DNA from 4 places in the uncultured Halovibrio sp. genome. Region 3 is predicted to be linked to each of the others. Evidence: predicted binding sites of a transcription regulator. Region 3 holds the regulator's gene; each other region holds the start of a gene.
What was found. The regulator LexA, encoded in region 3, represses DNA repair genes until DNA is damaged. The targets are predictions, from matches to a motif close to TACTGTNTANNTANACAGTA.
Positions count from the first base shown of each region.

Region 1: the regulator LexA is predicted to act here: its motif matches at 2,636-2,655, upstream of recN (DNA repair protein RecN).
Region 2: the regulator LexA is predicted to act here: its motif matches at 1,364-1,383, upstream of QZ501_RS06200 (PA0069 family radical SAM protein).
Region 4: the regulator LexA is predicted to act here: its motif matches at 2,028-2,047, upstream of recA (recombinase RecA).

Region 1 covers NZ_CAJXMA010000084.1:2,343-7,931, forward strand. Annotated here, with positions in the region: gene dnaK (molecular chaperone DnaK) at 1-1,758, opposite strand, end outside; gene grpE (nucleotide exchange factor GrpE) at 1,845-2,468, opposite strand; gene recN (DNA repair protein RecN) at 2,668-4,350, shown strand; gene fur (ferric iron uptake transcriptional regulator) at 4,431-4,856, opposite strand; gene bamE (outer membrane protein assembly factor BamE) at 4,967-5,311, shown strand; gene QZ501_RS12945 (RnfH family protein) at 5,320-5,589, opposite strand, start outside.
Region 2 covers NZ_CAJXMA010000020.1:25,525-31,113, forward strand. Annotated here, with positions in the region: gene QZ501_RS06195 (carboxylate--amine ligase) at 1-314, shown strand, start outside; gene QZ501_RS06200 (PA0069 family radical SAM protein) at 311-1,357, opposite strand; gene QZ501_RS06205 (peroxiredoxin) at 1,566-2,192, shown strand; gene QZ501_RS06210 (MBL fold metallo-hydrolase) at 2,338-3,249, shown strand; gene QZ501_RS06215 (TIGR01244 family sulfur transferase) at 3,265-3,705, shown strand; gene QZ501_RS06220 (FAD/NAD(P)-binding oxidoreductase) at 3,729-5,018, shown strand; gene sulP (sulfate permease) at 5,015-5,589, shown strand, end outside.
Region 3 covers NZ_CAJXMA010000034.1:9,437-15,025, forward strand. Annotated here, with positions in the region: gene QZ501_RS08410 (error-prone DNA polymerase) at 1-2,699, shown strand, start outside; gene QZ501_RS08415 (DUF6231 family protein) at 2,722-3,216, shown strand; gene yccX (acylphosphatase) at 3,229-3,501, shown strand; gene lexA (transcriptional repressor LexA) at 3,572-4,180, shown strand; gene QZ501_RS08430 (SulA-like leucine-rich domain-containing protein) at 4,213-4,686, shown strand; gene QZ501_RS08435 (hypothetical protein) at 4,680-4,943, opposite strand; gene QZ501_RS08440 (DUF6586 family protein) at 4,956-5,441, opposite strand.
Region 4 covers NZ_CAJXMA010000053.1:9,402-14,990, reverse strand. Annotated here, with positions in the region: gene QZ501_RS10750 (hypothetical protein) at 1-639, opposite strand, end outside; gene QZ501_RS10745 (YheU family protein) at 636-896, opposite strand; gene recA (recombinase RecA) at 900-1,967, opposite strand; gene QZ501_RS10735 (CinA family protein) at 2,079-2,579, opposite strand; gene mutS (DNA mismatch repair protein MutS) at 2,658-5,252, shown strand; gene fdxA (ferredoxin FdxA) at 5,321-5,589, shown strand, end outside.

The sequences.
Region 1 (5,589 bases), on a different contig from region 3:
GGCCTCGATCTGCTCCTTGTCGTCGCCCTTCATCGCCTCTTCCAGTTCGGAGATGGCGTTCTCGATGGCGGTCTTCTCCTCCTCGGTCGCCTGATCGCCGGCTTCCTCCAGGCTCTTGCGAACCGCATGGATCATGCTGTCGCCCTGGTTGCGTGCCTGGACCAGCTCCTCGAACTTCTCGTCTTCCTGAGCGTTCTGCTCAGCATCCTTGACCATCTGATCGACTTCATCTTCGGTCAGGCCGGAAGACGCCTTGATCTCAATGGACTGCTCCTTGCCGGTCGCCTTGTCCTTCGCAGAGACGTTCAGGATACCGTTGGCATCGATGTCGAACGTTACTTCGATCTGCGGTGTACCGCGCGGTGCCGGCGGGATGTCCGCCAGGTCGAAGCGACCGAGGGACTTGTTCTGGGCCGCCTGCTTGCGCTCGCCCTGGACCACGTGAATGGTTACCGCGGTCTGGTTGTCCTCGGCGGTCGAGAAGGTCTGCGACTTCTTGGTCGGGATCGTGGTGTTCTTCTCGATCACCGGTGTGGCAACGCCGCCCATGGTCTCGATACCCAGGGTCAGCGGTGTCACGTCCAGCAGCAGCACATCCTTCACATCGCCGGAGAGCACAGAGCCCTGCAGGGCCGCACCCATGGCGACAGCTTCGTCCGGGTTGACGTCCTTGCGCGGATCGGCGCCAAAGAACTCTTTGACCGCTTCCTGCACCTTGGGCATCCGTGTCTGACCGCCGACCAGAATGACCTCGTCGATGTCGCCAACCTTGACGCCGGCATCGTTGATGCAGGTCTTGCACGGATCGATGCTGCGCTTGACCAGATCCTCGACCAGCGACTCCAGCTTGGCACGGGTCACCTTCACGTTCAGGTGCTTGGGCCCGTTCTGGTCCGCCGTAATGTACGGCAGGTTCACGTCAGTCTGCTGCGCGCTGGAGAGCTCGACCTTGGCCTTCTCGGCAGCTTCCTTCAGGCGCTGCATGGCCAGGGAATCACCGCGCAGGTCAATTCCCTGCTCTTTCTTGAACTGGTCAGCCAGGTATTCGATGAGCGCGAGGTCGAAGTCTTCACCACCCAGGAAGGTGTCACCGCTGGTGGCCAGCACTTCGAACTGCTTCTCGCCGTCGACATCCGCAATCTCGATGATGGAAATGTCGAAGGTACCGCCGCCCAGGTCATACACCGCCACGGTGCGGTCCTTGCCCTTCTTGTCCAGGCCATAGGCCAGAGCGGCCGCGGTCGGCTCGTTGATGATCCGCTTCACGTCCAGCCCGGCGATACGACCTGCGTCCTTGGTAGCCTGACGCTGGTTGTCGTTGAAGTAGGCCGGAACGGTAACCACCGCTTCAGTGACCGTTTCACCGAGATAGTCCTCAGCGGTGCGCTTCATCTTCTTGAGCACCTCGGCGGACACCTGCGGGGGCGCCATCTTCTCGCCGTTCACTTCCACCCAGGCATCGCCGTTGTCGTTCTTGACGATGTCGTAGGGCACCATCTTGATGTCCTTCTGAACGACATCGTCGTCATAGGCACGGCCGATGAGACGCTTGATGGCATACAGCGTGTTTTTCGGATTGGTCACCGCCTGGCGCTTGGCTGCAGCACCTACAAGGGTTTCACCTTCGTCGGTGTAAGCCACGATGGAGGGCGTAGTGCGATCACCCTCTGCGTTTTCAATCACCTTGACCCCGTCACCATCCGGGATGGCCACGCAGGAGTTCGTGGTGCCCAGGTCAATGCCGATAATCTTACCCATGGATATCACTCCAGTTTTCTGATCGTTGAATTCAAATCCGGTATCCGGTTGCCGTTACTGCCTTTATTGGGCTTAACGGCTCAATTTCAAGCCTGCTCGTCGACGTTTCCACCTCCGGAATCGTCAGCCTTGGCCACCATGACCATTGCCGGGCGCACAACACGCTCGTGCAGGAGGTACCCCTTCTGCATCACCGCAATCACGGTGTTCGGCTCCGCCTCATTGCTCGGGACCATGGACATGGCTTCGTGCTTCTGCGGGTCGAAGGGCTCACCCACCGGGTTGATCTGCTCGACGTTGAACTTGGACAGCGCACCGATGAACATATCGAGCGTCATGTCCACGCCTTCCTTGATGCGGCTGACGACCTCCTCGTTCTGAACCTCCTGGTTCTGGGCGCTCTCAACCGCCTTCTCCAGGCTGTCGACCACCGGCAGAAGCTCCTTCACAAACTTCTCGGTGCCGAACTTGTGCGCCTTTTCCACATCAATCTCGGCACGCCGGCGGATGTTCTGCATCTCCGCCTTCGCGCGCAGCACTTCTTCCTTCTGCTCCTCGAGCTGTTCACGCAGCTGAGCGACCTCGCCATCCCCGCTGCCAGCGGACGCAGCGTCTTCGCCCGCTCCGGTTGCCGGCTCCGCTTCTTCCGCGCCGGCGCCCTGCTCGGCCTCGTTCACGGATTCATCCTTACGGGTTTCGTCATCACTCATGATCGACCTCATTGCTCGGTATCGAATTCTCTGGCCCGCTTGGGGACGTCTGCCGGGCGATATGGGGCTGCTGCAGCAGGTTTCAACCACCCCCGCGCATTTTATTCCACCCATGCGCCCTCCCAGCCCCTTGAAACCCTGACCAACTCACTGTACAAATATCCACATACTGTATATGGATACACATCAGGAGTCGCTCATGCTCACGCACCTGACCGTTGCCAACTACGCCGTTGCGGAGAAAGTGGAACTGACCATCCGGGAAGGGATGACCACGCTCACCGGCGAAACCGGTGCCGGCAAGTCCATCGTCATGGATGCCCTGAGCCTGGTCACCGGGGCCCGGGCGGATGCGGGCGCCGTGCGTGAGGGCGCGGACCGGGCCGACCTGAGCGCGGTGTTCGACCTCTCCCGCACCCCGGAGGCCCAGCAGTGGCTGGAGGAACGGGAACTGGACCAGGAGAATGACTGTGTGCTCAGGCGCGTGATCCGGCGTGATGGGCGCTCCCGCGGCTACATCAACGGCCAGCCCTGCACACTCACGGACCTGAAGACCCTGGGCAGCATGCTCATGGACATCCACAGCCAGCACCAGCATCAATCCCTGCTCAAGCGCGAGACGCATCATCGGCTGGTGGACGAATTCGGTGGCAACGGCGAACTTGCCGAACAGGTACGCGCCGCATTCCGGGAATGGCGCGAACTCAACCGCAAGCTGGAGCAGGCCAGCAACCAGCGGGATGAGCGCAACGCCCGCACGGAACTGCTGCGCTACCAGGTGGAGGAACTCGACCGGCTGGCCCTGGGCGCGGAGGAGCTGGAACAGCTCGAGGCGGAACAGAAGCAGCTGGCCAATGGTGAAAGCATTCTTGAGCAGTGCCACGAGGCTGCCCAGTGCTGCAGTGAGGGTGAACCGGCGGCGGTCAGCATGCTGGAGCACGCACGCCAGAGACTGGAGCGGCTGCCGATCGAGGTTCCCCAGCTCGCGGAAACCTGCCAGATGCTCGAAGAGGCCCGCATCCAGGCCGAGGAGGCCGGGGACAACCTGCGGCGCTTCATCGACGACTATGACTGCGACCCTCAGCGCCTGAAGGAGGTGGAAGAACGCCTGAGCTGGATCTACCAGATCGCGCGCAAGCACCAGATCCAACCCCAGGAAATCCGCGAACACCAGGCCTCACTGCGCGCCGAGCTGGATGAGCTCGAGAATGGCTCCGAAAGCCTGGAGCAGCTGCAGGAACGGATGGAAGCGGCCCGCACGGAATGGAACCGGCTTGCGGACGAACTCAGCAGTGCCCGAAGGCAGGCCGCCGAACGCCTCGACGCGGGCGTCGGCGAGGAACTGCGCCGGCTGAGCATGCCGGACATCCAGTTCCAGACCCATTTCTCTGCCCCATCCGGAGACGGCCAGCCCGCTGCCTCCGGGCACGAGGAAATGGAGTTCCTGGTCAGCACCAATGCAGGCCAGAGTGCCCGCCCGCTCGGGAAAGTAGCATCCGGCGGCGAACTCTCCCGCATCAGCCTCGCCATCCAGGTGGTCGTGGCCCAGACCTCAACGATCCCAACGCTTGTCTTCGACGAAGTGGACGTGGGCATTGGCGGTGGCGTCGCGGAAGTGGTCGGGCGGCTGCTGCGCCAGCTTGGTGAAAGCGGCCAGATCCTGTGCGTGACCCACCTGCCCCAGGTTGCCAGCCAGGCTCACCAGCACATGACCGTGAGCAAATTCACCGAGGACGAACAGACCTATTCAACAGTGGAAAACCTGGATTCCGAGGAACGGATCCGGGAGGTGGCCAGGATGCTCGGTGGCGTGGATCTCACGGAGCAGACCATGGCCCACGCCAGCGAGATGGTCCAGAAGGGGCAGGCGACCCATCACTGAATGAGGACTGTAGGAGCCTGCCTTGCAGGCGATCCAGTTCATCGCGAGCAAGGCTCGCTCCTACGGCAGCCGCGTGATGATTATTTCGGCTTCACGTAAAGGATCATGCTGTGATCCACCAGATCGAAGCCATGCTCCTCGGCGATGCGGCGCTGACGGTCCTCGATAACCTCGTCATAGAACTCGATCACCCGCCCCGTCTGGGTGCACACCATGTGGTCATGATGCTCTTCCCCGGCCAGCTCGAATACCGCATGACCGCCTTCGAAATTGTGGCGAAGCACCAGGCCCGCCGCTTCGAACTGGGTCAGCACCCGGTAAACAGTGGCCAGCCCCACGTCATCACCCGATTCCAGGAGTTTCTTGTACACATCCTCGGCACTGAGGTGGTGATCGCCTTCCGCATCCTCCGCGGCTTCCGCGCTTTCCAGGATGCTGAGAATCTTCACACGCGGCAGCGTAACCTTGAGGCCTGCCTTGCGCAGCTCGACGTTTTCTGGTGCCATGCTGAACCTAACCGTTGGTGATGGAGTGGGCTTTCGTTACCATGTGCGCTCATCTTCAGGCGGGCAGCGCGCCTCGGAGCGGCACTCAAGATAGAGGATTTCCTTCCACGATGCAAAAGGCTTCCATTCCCGCCTGCCTGGCTGCGGTCACCCTGACGCTCAGCCTTGCGGCATGCAGTTTTCCGGGTGTTTACCGGATCGACGTTCAACAGGGTAACATTATCGATCAGGAAGATCTCGGCGAGCTCAATCCGACCATGACACGGGCCGACGTGCACGAGCTTTTGGGCACCCCCATAACCGTGAGCAGCTTCAACCCGGACCGCGAACACTACCTGTACACCTTCCAGGAGGACGGTGGAGACATCCGCAAGCAGCGTGTCACCATCATCTACGAGGAAGGCCAGTACCTCCGGCATGAAGCGAAACTACTGGAGGAGACCCCGGCCAACTGAGCCGACGGTCAGCGCCGCGTACCGGCCCTCTTTGCCCGTGCCTCCTTGGGATCAATCTCAAGGGGGCGGTAGATCTCCACCCGGTCCCCCTCACGCAGACGATACAGCCCGGGCTCCGCAATCACCTGGCTGAACACGCCCACGCTCTGGTGCTCCAGATCGATCCCGGGGAAAAGACCCTCGATTCCGGACTCACGAATGGCATCAAGCGCCGTACTCCCCTCAGGAAGGCTGAGCGCAATCAGACGCTGGATGTCCGGGCGCGCATAGGCCACTTC
Region 2 (5,589 bases), on a different contig from region 3:
TGGTGTTCGATCCCAAGAGCACCAGGGAAGAGGTGGAAAACTTCTTCCCGAAAGAAGTGGAAGGTGCCAGGGGCTACGCCGGGTGCTTTGGTGTTTACCCGCGCCATCGTGTCGTCAGCAGGCTGGAAATGCCCAAAGAGACCACGGAACATCCGTACTTCGAGTCTCACGAACTGGTCGAACCAAAAGAGGAAACGGTACCGGACCGGTCAGCCTTCGGCACACACTGGGGGCTGGTCTTCTTCTTCGGGGACGACCCCATCACGATGCGGGATCTGCTCAAGGCGCAGGAAGACCTGCACTTCTACGTCTAGAACAGCCCCATCTGCTCACCGCCTGGGCGCCGGAACAATCCGGTGTCCAGCGGTTCCTCTTCGTGCACGTTCAACCCCACCGCACGGCACTGACGCTCGAACCGCTGCCGATAGAGTCCTGCCAGAACGCCCGTGCCCGTCATCCGTTGTCCCCACTCACTGCTGTTGGTATTGCCGCCCCTGAGATCGCGGATACGGTTCATAACGTGTGTTGCCCGGTCCGGGTAATGACGCTGCAGCCAGTCCTCGAACAGCGGCGTCACCTCGTAGGGTAGGCGCAGCAGCACCCAGCTGGCGCGCTGTGCGCCGTTTTCCGCCGCTGCGGTGAGCATGGATTCCATTTCGTGGTCATTGATGAACGGGATGATGGGGGCGGTCAGAACCCCGGTGGGGATACCAGCAGCACTGAGTTCACGCAGCACCCGTAACCGCGTGGCCGCTGCTGTGGCCCTGGGCTCCAGCTGGCCCTTGAGTCGGTTGTCGAGGGTCGTCAGCGAGACCCGCACGGAGCACAGCCCCATTGCCGCCATCTCCGACAGCAGGTCTGTGTCCCGCAGGATCAGTCCGCTCTTGGTAATGATGGACACCGGATGACGGTATTCGAGCAGTATCTCCAGCAGTTGGCGGGTGATCCGGTGATTCTTCTCTGCTGGCTGGTAGGCGTCCGTGTTGACGCCCAGAGCAATCGGCGTGGGCTTATAGCGGGGGTGGTCCAGAGCCGCTTTAAGCTTGTCGGGCGCGTTGGTTTTGACCTGGATTCGGGTCTCAAAGTCCAGCCCCGGTGACAGATCCTGGTAGGCGTGGGAAGGCCTGGCAAAGCAGTAAATACACCCGTGTTCGCAGCCCTGGTAAGGGTTTACGGACTGGCTGAAGGGTACATCCGGCGATTCATTCCGGCTGATGATCGAGCGCGCTGCCACCGGTTGGATGGTGGTAGGGGGCGCTCCCTCTGCTTCGGGAGACGATGCCTCATCGGCCCATGGCTCGCTGACGCGGGCCTCGAACCGATGCGGGATATTGGTCTGGCTGGCCCGTCCCTTCATCCTCAAAACTGTATAAATAGACAGTTTTGAGGTCAAGAAAAAGGTGTGGTTGGGACTTCCGAGCGATTTATAAAACCTAATAGTTCTATCGTTATACTCACATAGCATATTAAAAAGTTTCCCCCTATGATTCGCGTACTGGAGACAGCGACAGCCGGCGTCGACTCTCCAGAAACCATCAGTAATCACAGTGCACAGGGGAAACACCATGACACTTCGACTTGGCGATACAGCGCCGGATTTCACGGCAGAGAGTACAAAGGGAACCATCCACTTCCATGATTGGATTGGCGATTCCTGGGCCTTCCTCTTCAGCCACCCTGCGGATTTCACGCCGGTATGTACCACTGAAATGGGGCGGACCGCGCAGCTGGCCGATCAGTTCGAGCGCCGGGGCGTGAAACCCATCGGGCTTTCCACTGATACCGCGGAAGAGCACCTGAAGTGGATCGAGGACGTTAATGACACGCAGAGCACCACGCTTGATTTTCCGATCCTGGCGGATGCGGATTTCAATATCGCGCGGCTCTACGACATGATCCATCCGGGCGAGAGTGAGACGGCCGCGGTGCGCAGTGTTTTTATCATCGATCCGGACAAGCGGATCCGTCTGACCATGACCTACCCGATGACCGTGGGTCGCAATTTCGATGAGATTCTGCGTGCCATCGATGCACTGCAGACCAGCGATAACCGCACCTGCGCGCTTCCCGCTGACTGGAATCAGGGTGATGACGTGATCATCCCGCCGTCGATTCCAAACGAGCGGGCCAGTGAGCTCTTCCCGAACGGGTGGGAGGAGCTGCGGCCCTATCTGCGTATGGCGAAACTCTGAGGGCGGTAGGCCATCCCTGGTGCTGCGATAGCGTCCGGGGATGGTCCCGATAATCACGCCCCATTGCTTTATATGTCATTTGGTATTAACGTTATAACCAAATAGCTAAAAATTCATTAAGCTCACGATTCCTTTGGAGGCCGACATGAAAACGTTCGAGCGTTCCAGCAGCACAGGCGCCGGCAAGCCGGATGTGGCCGGGTTCTACGACCCGCGGACTTTCAGCATTCAGTACGTGGTTTCCGATCCCGCAACCAGCCAGTGCGCCATCATTGATCCGGTGCTCGATTACGACGAGAAATCGGGCGCGACGGGGACCCATCACGCGGATGAGATCCTGGAATACGTGGCGGACCAGGGTCTGACGGTTGAATGGATTCTGGATACCCATCCGCACGCCGACCATTTCTCCGCCGCCCAGTACCTGAAGGGCAAAACCGGCGCGCCAACGGCGATTGGCAGCGAGGTAACCGCCGTGCAGGCGCTGTGGAAAGACATCTACAACTTCCCGGACCTGGCGACTGATGGCAGTCAGTGGGACCGCCTGTTCAGTGAAGGTGACCGTTTCACCGTGGGTGAGATGGAAGCGGAGGTGATGTTCTCGCCAGGCCATACGCTGGCATCCATCACCTATGTGATCGGCGATGCCGCCTTTGTTCACGACACCCTGTTCCAGCCTGACTTTGGTACAGCGCGGGCGGATTTCCCTGGCGGCAGCGCCGAACAGCTCTGGGAGTCCATCCAGGCCATCCTGGCACTGCCGGAAGAGACAAGGGTCTTCACGGGCCATGATTACATGCCTGATGGCCGTGAACCTGAGTGGGAAAGCACGGTGGGCGAGCAGCGTCGCAGCAACAAGCACCTGGTGGATCAGAATCGGGAAGCCTATGTGGCCATGCGCAACGAGCGCGATAGCCAGCTGCCAATGCCGAAGCTGATCCTGCACGCGCTTCAGGTCAATACCCGCGGTGGTCGTCTCCCGGAGCCGGAAGACAATGGTCGGCGCTACATCAAGATTCCCCTGGACACCCTCTCTGGCGCGGCCTGGGGTAATTGAACGGAGGTTGCAGCAATGACGATCCAACAGGTTGAAGATGGTGTCGGACTTTCCGGCGCCATGACTGCTGAAGACCTGGAGAATGCGCAACAGCAGGGGTTTCAGGCGCTGATCTGCAACCGGCGGCCTGCTGAGTCTGCCGATCATGATGAGCAGGCCCTTGCGCAGAAAGCGCAGAGTCTGGGGCTTTCCTGGACCTGCATCCCGGTGGCCACCGGTGAGTACTCGGATGCCGACGTGGCCGCCTTTCACGAGGCACTTGAAACCCTGCCGCGCCCGCTTCTCATCTTCTGTCGCAGTGGGCGGCGTTCCATCCATCTCTGGGCACTTGCCCGAATCCGCCATGACGGCGAGCAGCCCGAGACGGTACTGGAGCGCATGCGGGCTCTGGGGCATGACCCCGAGACCCTGCGTCCACTGCTGGAGCCGGCCGGGGGTAGCCCCGATCCGGAATGACGTGAACCAACTGGAGACATCCCATGAGTGATCACACCGCAACGCCGGCGCCTACAACGACCCACCAGATCGTGATCATCGGTGGCGGGGCAGCGGGAATCTCCGTTGCCGCCAGTCTGCTCAAGCGCCAGCGCAGTCTGGATATCGCCATTGTTGAACCTTCGGAGGTACACAGCTACCAGCCGGGATGGACGATGGTCGGAGGAGGCGTCTTCTCTCCCGAGTCCACTCGTAGGCCGATGGCGAGCGTGATGCCGCGGGATGTCAGCTGGTACCGCACCAGCGCCAGCCGCGTTGAGCCGCAGCATCGTCAGGTGACGCTGGGAGATGGTCGTGTCCTCGGTTGGCGGCGGCTGATTGTCGCGCCCGGGCTGGATCTGGACTGGGATGCGATCGAGGGGCTCAGTGGCACGCTTGGCTGCAATGGGGTCACCTCCAACTACCGCTATGACCTGGCGCCCTACACCTGGTCACTGGTGCAGTCGCTGAAAAAGGGGACGGCCCTGTTCTCACAGCCTCCGATGCCGATCAAGTGCGCCGGTGCACCGCAGAAGGCCATGTACCTGTCCTGCCATTACTGGCAGCGCCAGGGTCGGTTGGGTGACATTGATGTGCACTTCTGCAACGCCGGCGATAAGCTGTTTGGCGTTCAGGATTATGTTCCCGCGCTGGAGCGCTATGTGGAGCGCTACGGCATCCATACCCAGTTCCAGAATCGCCTTGTGGCCGTAGATGGTCCGTCCCGGACCGCGCAATTCGCGGTGGCTGGCGATGATGGAGAGCACATGGTGGAGCGGCGTTTTGACATGCTGCACACCGTGCCGCCCCAGAAAGCGCCCCGATTCATCGCCGAGTCGGGCCTGGGCAATGACGGGGGATGGCTGGATCTTGATTCGGAGACCCTCCAGCATCGCCACTACCCGGCCATCTTCGGTCTGGGAGATGCCAGCGGCACGCCCAACGCCAAGACAGCCGCGGCGGTGCGCAAGCAGGCACCGGTTGTCGCCGAGAACCTTCTGGCTACCTTCAGCGGGGATCCACTGCCGGCAGCCTATCTGGGCTATGGGTCCTGTCCGTTGACGGTCGAGCGCGGGCGCATTGTGCTGGCGGAGTTTGGCTATGGCGGTGAGCTTCAGCCGACTTTTCCGAAATGGATCAATGACGGTACGAAACCCACCCGCCTCGCCTGGTGGCTGAAGGCTGGGCAGCTGCCCTGGATTTACTGGCAGTTGTCACTCAAAGGTCACGAGTGGCTGGCACGTCCGGAACGGCGGGACACGACCCCAACCTCACTGGGAGCTGATAAGGCATGAATCTGGAACGATGGCTGCCGCTGGCGGGCTGGCTGCGCGGCTACGGGCGCGATACCTTCCTGCGTGATGCCATAGCAGCTGTGATCGTCACCCTGATGCTGGTGCCTCAGGCACTGGCATACGCCATGCTGGCGGGGCTGCCACCGGAGGTGGGGTTGTATGCCAGTATGCTGCCGCTGGTGCTTTACGCGCTGCTCGGCACATCCGCGACGCTGGCGGTCGGACCGGTGGCGGTGGCTTCACTGATGACTGCCGCGGCGCTTGGCAGCATCGCCGAGGCTGGGACACCGGAGTATGTGGCTGGCGCCCTGGTGCTCGCGGCTCTTTCCGGCCTGATTCTGGTCGGTATGGGGATTCTGCGGCTTGGGTTTCTTGCCAACTTTCTCAGCCATCCGGTGATTTCGGGATTCGTAACCGCCTCTGGAATCCTTATAGCGGCAAGCCAGCTGCGCCATATTTTTGGTGTCGAGGCCTCCGGACATAACCTGGTTCAACTCGTGCCGGCCCTGTGGCAGGGGATGGACAACATCAGCGGTCTGACTCTGTTGATTGGTGGCGGTGCCTGGCTCTA
Region 3 (5,589 bases):
CCGGTTTCAGCCAGTCGGATGCGGAGCACGGCCAACAGCTCATGGCGATGTTCCCCGGCCTGCGGCTGATGGCCGAACGGCCTCTGGCCCAGAACGACCGTCAGCGCCTGCGCTGGCTGAAACAGCTCTCGGCCCGCCACGGGTGTGCAGTGGTGGCCACAGGCCATGTCCTGATGCACCGGCGAGGGCGCAAGCCCCTACAGGACCTGGTCACCGCCATCCGCCTGGGCCGCCCCCTGACGGAGGCCGCCGACCAGCTCCAGGGCAATGCCGAAGCCTACCTGCGCCCACGCGAGCGACTGGCGCGCCTGTTTCCCCCTGCCTGGATCCGTGAAACCCTGAATCTGGTTCAGGAGTGTCGTTTCGGTCTGGACGAACTGCGCTACGAATACCCCGGCGAGCTCGTTCCCGAGGGCCATACGCCCACCACCTGGCTGCGGGAACTGGTTGAACAGGGCCGTCACTGGCGCTTCCCGGACGGCGTTCCGGATACCATTGACCGCCAGCTCAGCCATGAGCTTGAGCTGATCGAGTCACTGGCCTACGAGCCTTTCTTCCTGACCATCCATGACATCGTCCGGTTCGCCCGCGAGCGCGGCATTCTCTGCCAGGGGCGGGGCTCGGCCGCCAACTCTGTGGTCTGCTACTGCCTGGGCATCACCGAGGTGGACCCCCGGCAGATCAACCTGCTGCTGGAGCGCTTCATCTCGAAGGAGCGCGGCGAGCCCCCGGACATTGACGTGGACTTCGAGCACGAGCGCCGCGAGGAGGTCATCCAGTACATCTACCGCAAGTACGGGCGCGAACGCGCCGCCCTGGCCGCTACCGTCATCTGCTACCGCCCGCGCAGCGCCCTGCGCGATGCCGGCAAGGCCCTGGGGCTGGACCCGGTGCACATCGAACAGCTGGTCCAGGGCATCGACTGGCGCGACGGCGAGGATGACTGGGAGCAGCAGCTGCGCCGCAAGGGCCTGCTGGACGACCAGGGCCCGGCCCGTCACCTGCTGCCGCTGGCACGCGAACTCATCGGCTTCCCGCGCCACCTCTCCCAGCATGTGGGGGGATTCGTTATCGCCTCGGAACGGGTCGCCGATCTGGTCCCGGTGGAGAACGCCGCCATGGCCGGGCGCACCGTCATCCAATGGGACAAGGACGACCTGGAAGCCCTGGGCCTGCTCAAGGTGGACGTATTGTCCCTGGGCATGCTCACGGTTATCCGCAAGGCCCTGGCGATGGTGGGCGAGCGTGGCGGCCCGGCCAGCCTGGCCGACGTCCCGCCGGAATGCCCGGCGGTCTACCGCATGCTCCAGAGAGGGCACAGCATGGGTGTATTCCAGGTGGAATCCCGGGCCCAGATGAGTATGCTGCCGCGCCTGAAACCGGATAAGTATTACGACCTGGTGGTCGAGGTGGCCATTGTGCGCCCCGGCCCCATACAGGGGAACATGGTGCACCCCTACCTGCAGCGCCGGAATGCGCCGGACGACGTTCCCTACGCGGACGACCGCATCCGCGAGGTGCTCGAGCCCACTCTGGGGGTGCCCATCTTTCAGGAACAGGTCATCCGGCTCGCCATGGTGGCGGCCGGCTTCAGCGCCGGTGAGGCTGACCAGCTGCGCCGGGCCATGGCCGCCTGGAAGCGCCACGGCGATCTCTCCCGGTTCCGGGAAAAGCTCATAGATGGCATGAACAGTAACGGTTACAGCACTGAATTCGCAGAAAATCTATACCGCCAGATGAAGGGCTTCGGCGGTTATGGCTTCCCGGAATCCCACGCCGCCAGCTTCGCCCTGCTGGTCTATGTCAGCGCCTGGCTCAAGTGCCATCACCCGGCAGCTTTTCTATGCGCCCTGCTCAACAGCCAGCCCATGGGGTTCTACTCGCCGTCACAGCTGGTCCAGAACGCCCGGCGGGAAGGCGTCGAGGTGCGGCCCGTGGACATCAACCAGAGCCATGAGGCACACCGCCTGGAGGACGACGGCGACACCCCCGCCGTGCGTCTGGGCCTGAGGCTGATCGACAGCCTCGGGCGGGATGCCGCCCTGCATGTGGTTGAATGCCGCCCCTGTGGCGGTTACGCCAGCCTGCAGGACCTGCGGCGGCGTACGGGGCTCGCCAGCCCCGATCTGGAAGCCCTGGCCGCCAGCGGTGCCCTGCAGCCACTGAGCGACAACCGCCACCAGGCCCGCTGGGACCTGCTGGAGCCGGATCATCCCCTGCCACTGGCGGGGGATGGAGGGCAGCCGCCGCGGGATTCCCGCTCCCGCATGCCGGCCCCTGATGAGGCCCAGCGGACGCTCGAGGACTGCACCAGTCTCGGGCTCACACTGGAACGCCATCCACTGGCCCAGCTGCGGGACCGGGGCCGACTCCGTCACTGCCTGCGGGCCGTGGATCTGGAGAACGCCGAAAGCAGCCGGCCCGTGGCTGTATCAGGACTTGTCACCGGCCGACAGCGCCCCGGTTCCGCCGCCGGCGTTACCTTCGTGACCCTTGAGGACGAGACCGGCAATATCAATGTGATCGTCTGGCGGGACACCGCCCGCTGTCAGCGCCGCCCCCTGCTCAACGCCCGGCTGTTGCAGGTCCGTGGCACCCTGGAGCGTCAGGAAGGGGTTATCCACGTGATCGCCGGGCGCCTGGATGACCTCAGCCATCTCATTGACAGGCTCAACGTCAGAAGCCGAGACTTCCAGTAATTCCCGACTCCGCGAGGCGCCCATGGCCACCGACGCCAACGGCTACAATCCCGAACAGGACCTGACCATGATCCTGGCGCATTACCAGCCCACGTCCGTCGTACACAGCGCCGGTCTGGCCGAACAGTGCCTGCAGGAATGGCCGGAGCGACCGGCAGAGGCCGAGTGCCTGCGTCTTCCCGCCGAAGCCCCCAACAGTGCCTTTCCGCTACCAAGGCTGTTCGACCTGGCCCTGATCACCGACACACTGGAGGAACTGCCACAGCCGCAGGGCCAGAAGCTGCTCGGCCAGCTCCGGAACATGGGCGCTACCCGGATCGCTGTCTATGTCCGCGACGGCAGCCCCTGGCGATTCCAGGATTTCATCGGCATGGGGTTCACCCGCCTCTACCACTACACCGATCCCGTGAATGCCACACTGTTCGCCTATGATCTGGATACCTACAATTACGTGCGCGAGTGGAACAATCCGGAGAACTGGGCCAATCCAGAGATGTGGGACAAGGCCCGCTGGTAGGAGGACAACGCTATGGCAGAGACCTGTATCCTGGCCCGGGTGGAGGGCCGCGTTCAGGGCGTAAGTTTCCGTGACAACACCCGCGCCCAGGCGCAGCGGCTGGGCGTCACCGGCTACGCCCGCAACCAGCCCGACGGCAGTGTGGAAGTACTTGCCTGCGGCGGTGAGAACGCCGTCAACCAGCTGGTGGACTGGCTTCACCATGGCCCACCCGCCGCCTCAGTAAGCCGTGTTGAAACCCAACCCAGTGACGCCCAACCCCCGGGCACTTTCTCCATCGGTTGATCCCCTTTGACAGGGCCACGAAGACTGTATACATTGACAGTACCTGTACGGAAAAACAGTGGCCCTAACTATGAACCTGACGCCAAGACAGCAACAGATTCTCGACCTGATCCGCGAGCACGTGCATTCCACGGGCTACCCGCCCACGCGGGCTGAAATCGCCAGCACCCTGGGTTTCAAATCCGCCAACGCGGCGGAGGAACACCTCCGGGCCCTGGCCCGCAAGGGCGCCATCGAAATGGTCAAGGGCGCCAGCCGCGGCATCCGGCTCCCGGAAGTCGAGGAAAGCCCCGGCATCCCCATCGTCGGTCAGGTTGCCGCCGGCAACCCCATCCTCGCCGAGGAGAACATCGAGGATCATTGCACTCTGGAGCCTGGATTCTTCACCCCGGCAGCAGACTATTTCCTGCGGGTGCGCGGGACCAGCATGGAGAATGTGGGCATCCTCGACGGCGACCTGCTGGCCGTTCACCGCACCACGGACGTCCACAACGGCCAGATCGTGGTGGCACGGCTGGAGGATGAGGTCACCGTCAAGCGCTTCCGCCGGGAGGGCAGTACCGTCTGGCTCATTGCCGAGAATGATGAGTTCGACCCCATCCAGGTGGATCTGACTGACACACCACTGGATATCGAAGGGCTGGGCGTGGGCGTCATCCGCCGCGGTGATCTGCACTGACCCACCCCACAGAAGCTGACAGGAGCCCCATCATGGAACAACTGGATCTCACCCCACAGGAACAGCGGAATCCCCCTGCCACCGAGACCGCCTCGGGAACCGGCGAAGGCGGCGGGAGTCACGCTCCGGAGGCGCCGGAGGCGAACGTGACGGAGATTATCCTGCCGGAGGAACAGATCGAGAACTTCCAGCTGCTGCTGCCGATGCTGACCCAGCTCAACCAGGAGGAACGCTGGCTGGCCTGGATCGACCCACCGGCAGGACTGGTTGGCAAGTGGCAGCAGCATCACGGCATCATCCAGCACCAGCTTCTGATCCTCCGCTCCTCGGCCCAGCACAGCGCCGAGACGCTGGCGGAAAAAGCGCTGTCAGCTGGTACCTGCCATGCTGTGGTGCTCTGGACCTCGGGACTGAGCCGCCACAGCTATGGCCGCCTGGAGAACGCCTCCGTACGCGGTCACAGCCATGGAGTCATACTGCGGCAGAGACAGACCCATTCTCAGTGAACGGTCTGGTTGTAGGCGGGGGGCATGGTGTCTTCTTCTTCCATCTCCATGTCACCGATGTCATCGGTGGTGGACCCCGCCGCCTCCAGGCCGGCGGTGATCATGGCCTTGGCCACGTTCAGGTCATTGTCCTGGAGCATCTCCTTGGCTTCATCTGAGAAACGGATCCGCACCAGGGGGGTACTTTCATCATCCGCCCGGCGCAGCGCGTACTCACCGGTGGGCAGTTGAATGATTTCCAGAAAGGATGTGGGCATAGACAACGCCTTTTACCATTGGTCATGACGTTCCACGAACGTCTCAAAATAATCCCTGAAGTCACTGATCAGTGATCGAAGGGCGTCGGGAGAACAGTCCGGCCCTGCCGCTGCAACGGCGATCAGCGCTTCGTCACGCGGTCGCGATGCACGCCTCCCGGGCTCCTGCTGACGCGTCAGCAGTACTTCCAGCCTCGACCACCAGCTGTTACCGTCCGCGGCAGCAGCTGACAACACCTGAACCTCACCGGGTTGGTCGCCAACCCTCGCGCGCAGGGTCGCTAGGGAATCGACATCACCCGCCTCATCACTGGCGCTTTCAGCCACCAGCTTCAGGAGGAGTGCTCTGGCCTCGGCAAGCAGAGCCACAGTGCCCTGAAGCAGTGCCTCGCCCGTTACCACTGTTTTCGGAGAACCAGAGTCCTCCGAGAGACGCACCAGCTGGCCCGCCAGGGTCAGTTTTTCCCGGATCAGTGAACACCTGTCGGCATCCGCCATCTGCGGTTCTCCCGCGCAGTCACGTAAGGCCATACTATCATGAACACACCCTGCTGACTTCCCCGCCCCGATCCATGTGAAAAATCCAATGCACCTGCTACCTTTCTGGAATACGTTACTGGGACTGACCTGGTGCCTTTCTCCCCCA
Region 4 (5,589 bases), on a different contig from region 3:
GGTGCCCTCCGTCTCCCCCGCTTCGGGAAAAGGCCCTTCCATATCCAGGGGGGACTCGGCGCTGTGAGGGCCACCACCGAGAAGCAGCCTGACCCGCTCCTGCGGAAAGGCTTGTTCCAGCTGGGCCCGATGCTGGTGCCAGCCAAGGCGCTCATCCAGATAGGCCAGGACCTCCTCGGTCACAGGTGGCTCACCCGGCCTGGCCTGACGGGACAGGAAGTCAAACAGGCTGAAGCGCAGTACCTCAGTCACACCGGGCTTGTGGGCCCGTTCGCTCTCAAGCTGGGCCCGCCAGCGGCGCAGATCGTCCCGCCAGCCGGGATTTGAGAACACGGTTTCCAACTCCGTCATCACCCGGCCCGCCTGGATCTCAGCCTCCTGACTCGCGGGCTCCGGCATCTGGACAGATTCAACGCCCTTCCCCGATGCCGCCCCGTCATTACCGACATCAACTCCGAAATCCCGGGCCTGCGGTGCTGCTCCCGCCTCCCGCATGGCCGCCTCGTAGGCCTGCACCAGTGTCTGATAGCGCTCCGGAGTGGAATCCGGATCCACGAACCTCAGTTGATGCTCGAAAGCGGCCTCAATGGCCTCTGGATCATGGGTCTGCTCTATCCCGAGTGTGGACCACTTATTCACGGTGCCGATTCCCCCTGCTGTTCGTCCGGAACCTCATTGTCGTCCAGTTGATCAGCCGGCACCAGCGTGGCTACCTGGTTGGGGTTATAGGGGGTATACAGAACGACCAGCTGGCCACGGGCCACGGCCCGCGCCACCTGCTCGCGGCAGTCAGACAGAGGATCCTCGACATCCGCTCCCCCGGCTTCCCGGAGGCAATACTCCTCGATCAATGCCTCGAGCGCCTCACCTGAAAGCTGATCCGATGGGATCACCATGTCTCAGAGCAGATCCTCACTGGCGTCCTCGGCCAGCGCATCGTCTCCGGATGCCTCGTCTTTCTTGCCAGCGGCTTCATTGGGTTTGGGCATCAGCCGCTCGCGGATCTGGGTTTCGATCTCGTTGGCGATTCCGGGATTGTCACTCAGGAACTTGCTGGCATTCGCCTTACCCTGGCCGATCTTGTCGCCTTTGTAGCTGTACCAGGCACCGGACTTCTCAACCAGGCCTTCCTTGACCCCCATATCAACGATTTCGGCCATGCGGTTGATGCCGGTGCCGTACATGATCTGGAACTCGGCCTGTCGGAAGGGAGGCGCCACCTTGTTCTTGACGACCTTCACCCGGGTCTCATTACCGACCACTTCCTCGCCTTCCTTGACCGACCCCGTGCGCCGGATGTCCAGGCGGACCGAGGAGTAGAACTTGAGGGCGTTACCGCCCGTTGTGGTCTCGGGCGAGCCGAACATCACGCCGATTTTCATCCGGATCTGGTTGATGAACACCAGCATGGTGCCTGACGTCTTCACGCTGGCGGTGAGCTTACGCAGCGCCTGGGACATCAGCCGCGCCTGCAGACCGACGTGGGAGTCGCCCATCTCGCCCTCAATTTCGGCCTTGGGTGTCAGAGCCGCCACAGAGTCCACCACAACCGCATCGACTGCGCCGGAGCGCACCAGCATGTCGCAGATCTCAAGCGCCTGCTCACCTGTATCCGGCTGGGACACCAGCAACTCATTGATATCCACGCCCAGTTTTTCAGCATAGATCGGGTCCAGGGCATGCTCGGCATCCACAAAGGCGCAGGTCTTGCCCTCGCGCTGGGCTTCCGCAATCACCTGGAGCGTAAGCGTAGTCTTGCCGGAGGACTCCGGCCCAAAGATCTCGACCACCCGCCCCAGGGGCAGGCCACCGATCCCCAGGGCGACATCCAGCCCCAGGGAGCCGGTGGACACCGCCGGCATGGCCTCCCGCGGCTGGTCGCCCATCTTCATGACCGCCCCCTTGCCGAACTGGCGTTCAATCTGGGAAAGCGCGGAATTCAGTGCCTTTTTGCGGTTGTCATCCATTGTTTCTGCCTTCTGGTCGGTTGGTGCCTGCCGTAGTCACGACGTTGTCCAGGAACCCTGAACTGTATGTATGGACAGTATTATGCACAGACCTGATCAGTGATTCAACGGTCATCCCTGCAGCCAGCGCTTGAGGCGCTTCAGGGCGAACTCAACCGCCTCGCGCCGGACCTGATCACGGTCTCCTTCAAACTGTTTGCAGGTGGTAACGGGGGTGCTGCCCGCCACCCCCCAGCCGAACCAGACAGTGCCCACGGGTTTTTCCGCGCTGCCGCCGCCAGGCCCGGCAATACCGCTGACGGCCAAAGCCACATCCGCCCCGGTTTTCTCGAGTGTGCCGGAGACCATGGCCGAGGCCACGGCGGAGGATACCGCTCCGTGCCCGGCAAGAATGCCCGCGGGCACACCCAGAAGCTTTTCCTTGGCCTCATTGCTGTAGGTGACCAGCCCGGTCTCAAAGTAATCGGAACTGCCCGATGTATCCGTCAGGCATTTGGCGACCCAGCCGCCGGTGCAGGATTCGGCGGTCGCGATCACGCGCCCCTGGCCACGCAGGCATTCGCCCAGTGAGGCGGCCTTGCGCGCCAGGGTGGCGTCCGATGGCTCTCCCATACGGCTCTCCGTTTCGTTCGCGGGTTCATGGGACTAGAATCGTGCATTCCATCAGATCAGCAGGCTCAAGAACAGATCATGTCCGCAGCGGAACCCGATCTCAACAGCCACACGCCGATGATGCGCCAGTACCTGCAGCTCAAGGCCCAGCACCCGAATGAGCTGCTGTTCTACCGCATGGGCGACTTCTACGAACTGTTCTACGAGGACGCACGCCGCGCCGCCGAGATGCTGGACATCACCCTGACCGCACGCGGCCAGTCCGCCGGTCAGCCGGTGCCCATGGCCGGTGTGCCCTACCATTCGGCGGAAAACTACATCGCGCGCCTGGTCCGCGGCGGCCACGCCATCGCCATCTGTGAACAGACCGGTGACCCGGAAACCAGCAAGGGACCGGTGGACCGCGAGGTGGTGCGCATCGTCACCCCGGGCACCCTGAGCGACGAGGCGCTGCTGGAGGAACGCCGGGACAACCTGCTCATGGCGATACATTCCCACAAGGGGGCCTTCGGCATCGCCACCCTGGAGATCTCCTCCGGTCAGTTCGTCGTTGAGGAGCTGGATTCGGAAGAGGCCCTGAGCGCCGAACTGGAACGTCTGCAGCCCGCCGAGATCCTGATCAGCGAGGACTTCCCCAGCCCGGAACTGCTGGAAGGCTTCAGCGGTATCCGCCGCCAGGGTCCCTGGCTGTTCGAGATGGAATCCGCTCACCGGCTGCTGACGCGCCAGCTGCAGGTGCGTGACCTGCGTGGTTTCGGCTGCGAGGATCTGACCCTGGCCATACAGGCCGCCGGCTGCCTGCTGCAGTACGCTCGTGACACCCAGCGCAACAACCTGCCGCACATCCGCAGGCTCAGCCGCGAACGGCGTGAGGAGAGCGTCTCCATGGACGCGGCCAGCCGCCGCAACCTGGAAATCGACACCAACCTTGCCGGCGGCCAGCAGAACACGCTGGCCTCGGTCATGGACCGCACTGCCACCGCCATGGGCGGGCGGCTGCTGCGGCGCTGGCTCAATCGCCCCCTGCGCGATGCCGGGACTGTGCGCCAGCGCCGCGACAGCGTCAGCGCCCTGCTGACCGATCATCAGCATGAGGCCATCCACGAACGCCTGCGCGGGATCGGTGATATTGAGCGCATTCTCTCCCGGGTCGGTCTGGGTTCCGCCCGGCCCAGGGACCTGGCGCGGCTGCGCGATGCCCTGATCACCCTGCCCGAACTCCAACAGGACATGGCGCGCCTGGAGCTGCCCCACCTGCAGGCAATCGCCGAACGCATAGCAACCTACCCGGTGTTGGCGGAAACGCTGGAACGGGCGATTGTGGACAACCCACCGGTGGTAGTACGCGACGGTGGCGTGCTGCGTGCCGGCTACGACGGGGAACTGGACGAACTCACCAGCCTCAGCGAGAACGCCGGCGACTACCTGATGCAGGTGGAAGAGCGCGAACGGGAGCGCACCGGAATCAATACTCTCAAGGTGGGCTACAACCGGGTTCACGGCTACTACATCGAGATCAGCCGGACCCAGTCCCACAATGCGCCCACGGAATACATCCGCCGGCAGACGCTGAAGAACGCCGAACGGTTCATCACCCCCGAACTCAAGGAGTTCGAGGACCGCGCCCTGAGTGCGAAGAGCCGCGCCCTGGCGCGGGAGAAGTATCTCTATGACGAGCTCGTGAAGCATCTGGGCGAACATCTCTCGGACCTCCAGGAAACCGCAGGTGCCCTCTGCGAGCTGGATGTGCTGACCAATTTCGCCGAAAGGGCCCAGAGCCTGCGCTTCAATGCCCCGGCATTCAGTGACGAACCCGGCATCGCCATCAGCCAGGGCCGTCACCCGGTGGTGGAATACCTCCAGGATGCCCCCTTCGTGCCCAACGACCTGCACCTGGACGACCGCAACCGCATGCTGGTGATCACAGGCCCCAACATGGGCGGTAAATCCACCTACATGCGCCAGACCGCGCTGATCACCCTGCTCGCCTACTGCGGCAGCCATGTACCGGCCGAAAGCGCCACCCTGGGCCCGGTGGACCGCATCTTCACCCGCATGGGCGCCTCGGACGACATCGCCAGCGGCCGCTCCACCTTTATGGTGGAAATGACCGAAACCGCCAACATCCTGCACAACGCCACGCCCGAGAGCCTGGTACTGATGGACGAGGTGGGTCGCGGCACCAGCACCTTCGACGGCCTGTCGCTGGCCTGGGCAGCGGCCGAGCGTCTGGCCCGGGATGTCGGCAGCTACACCCTGTTCGCCACCCACTACTTTGAGCTCACCAGCCTGCCGGAGCAGGCCGGTAGCGCCCGTAACGTCCACCTTACCGCCACGGAGCACGAGGACAGCATCGTCTTTCTGCACAGTGTCCATGAGGGCGCCGCCAGCCGCAGCTACGGGCTGCAGGTGGCGCGGCTTGCAGGGGTACCGGTGGACGTCATCGACAATGCCCGGCGCAAACTGGACGAACTCGAGGGCAGCGCCGGCGCAACACGCGCCGAACCGGCTCCGGCCTCGGCCATGCAGGCGGACATGTTCGCCAGCCTGGAACCCTCGCCAGAGGAACGTGATATCCTAGGAATCGACCCGGACGGCATGAGCCCGCGTGAAGCGCTCAACACCCTGTATGAGCTGCGGGCCCGTCTGCGGGAACGCCTTGGCGGCGATTGAGCCGGGTCATTGCAGACCCCGTCGCCCGACCCTAGAATAGCCGCCTGAACCATCGCTAGGATGTAACCATGACGTTTGTCGTTACTGAAAACTGCATCAAGTGCAAGTACACCGACTGCGTGGAAGTCTGCCCCGTGGACTGTTTCTACGAGGGGCCGAACTTCCTCGCCATCGACCCGGACGAGTGCATTGACTGTGCTCTCTGTGAACCGGAGTGTCCGGCCGAGGCCATCTACTCCGAGGACGAACTGCCCGATGACCAGGAGGAGTTCCTGGAGATCAACGCGGATCTGGCGGCCAAATGGCCGAACATCACAGAGAAGAAGGATCCGCCGGA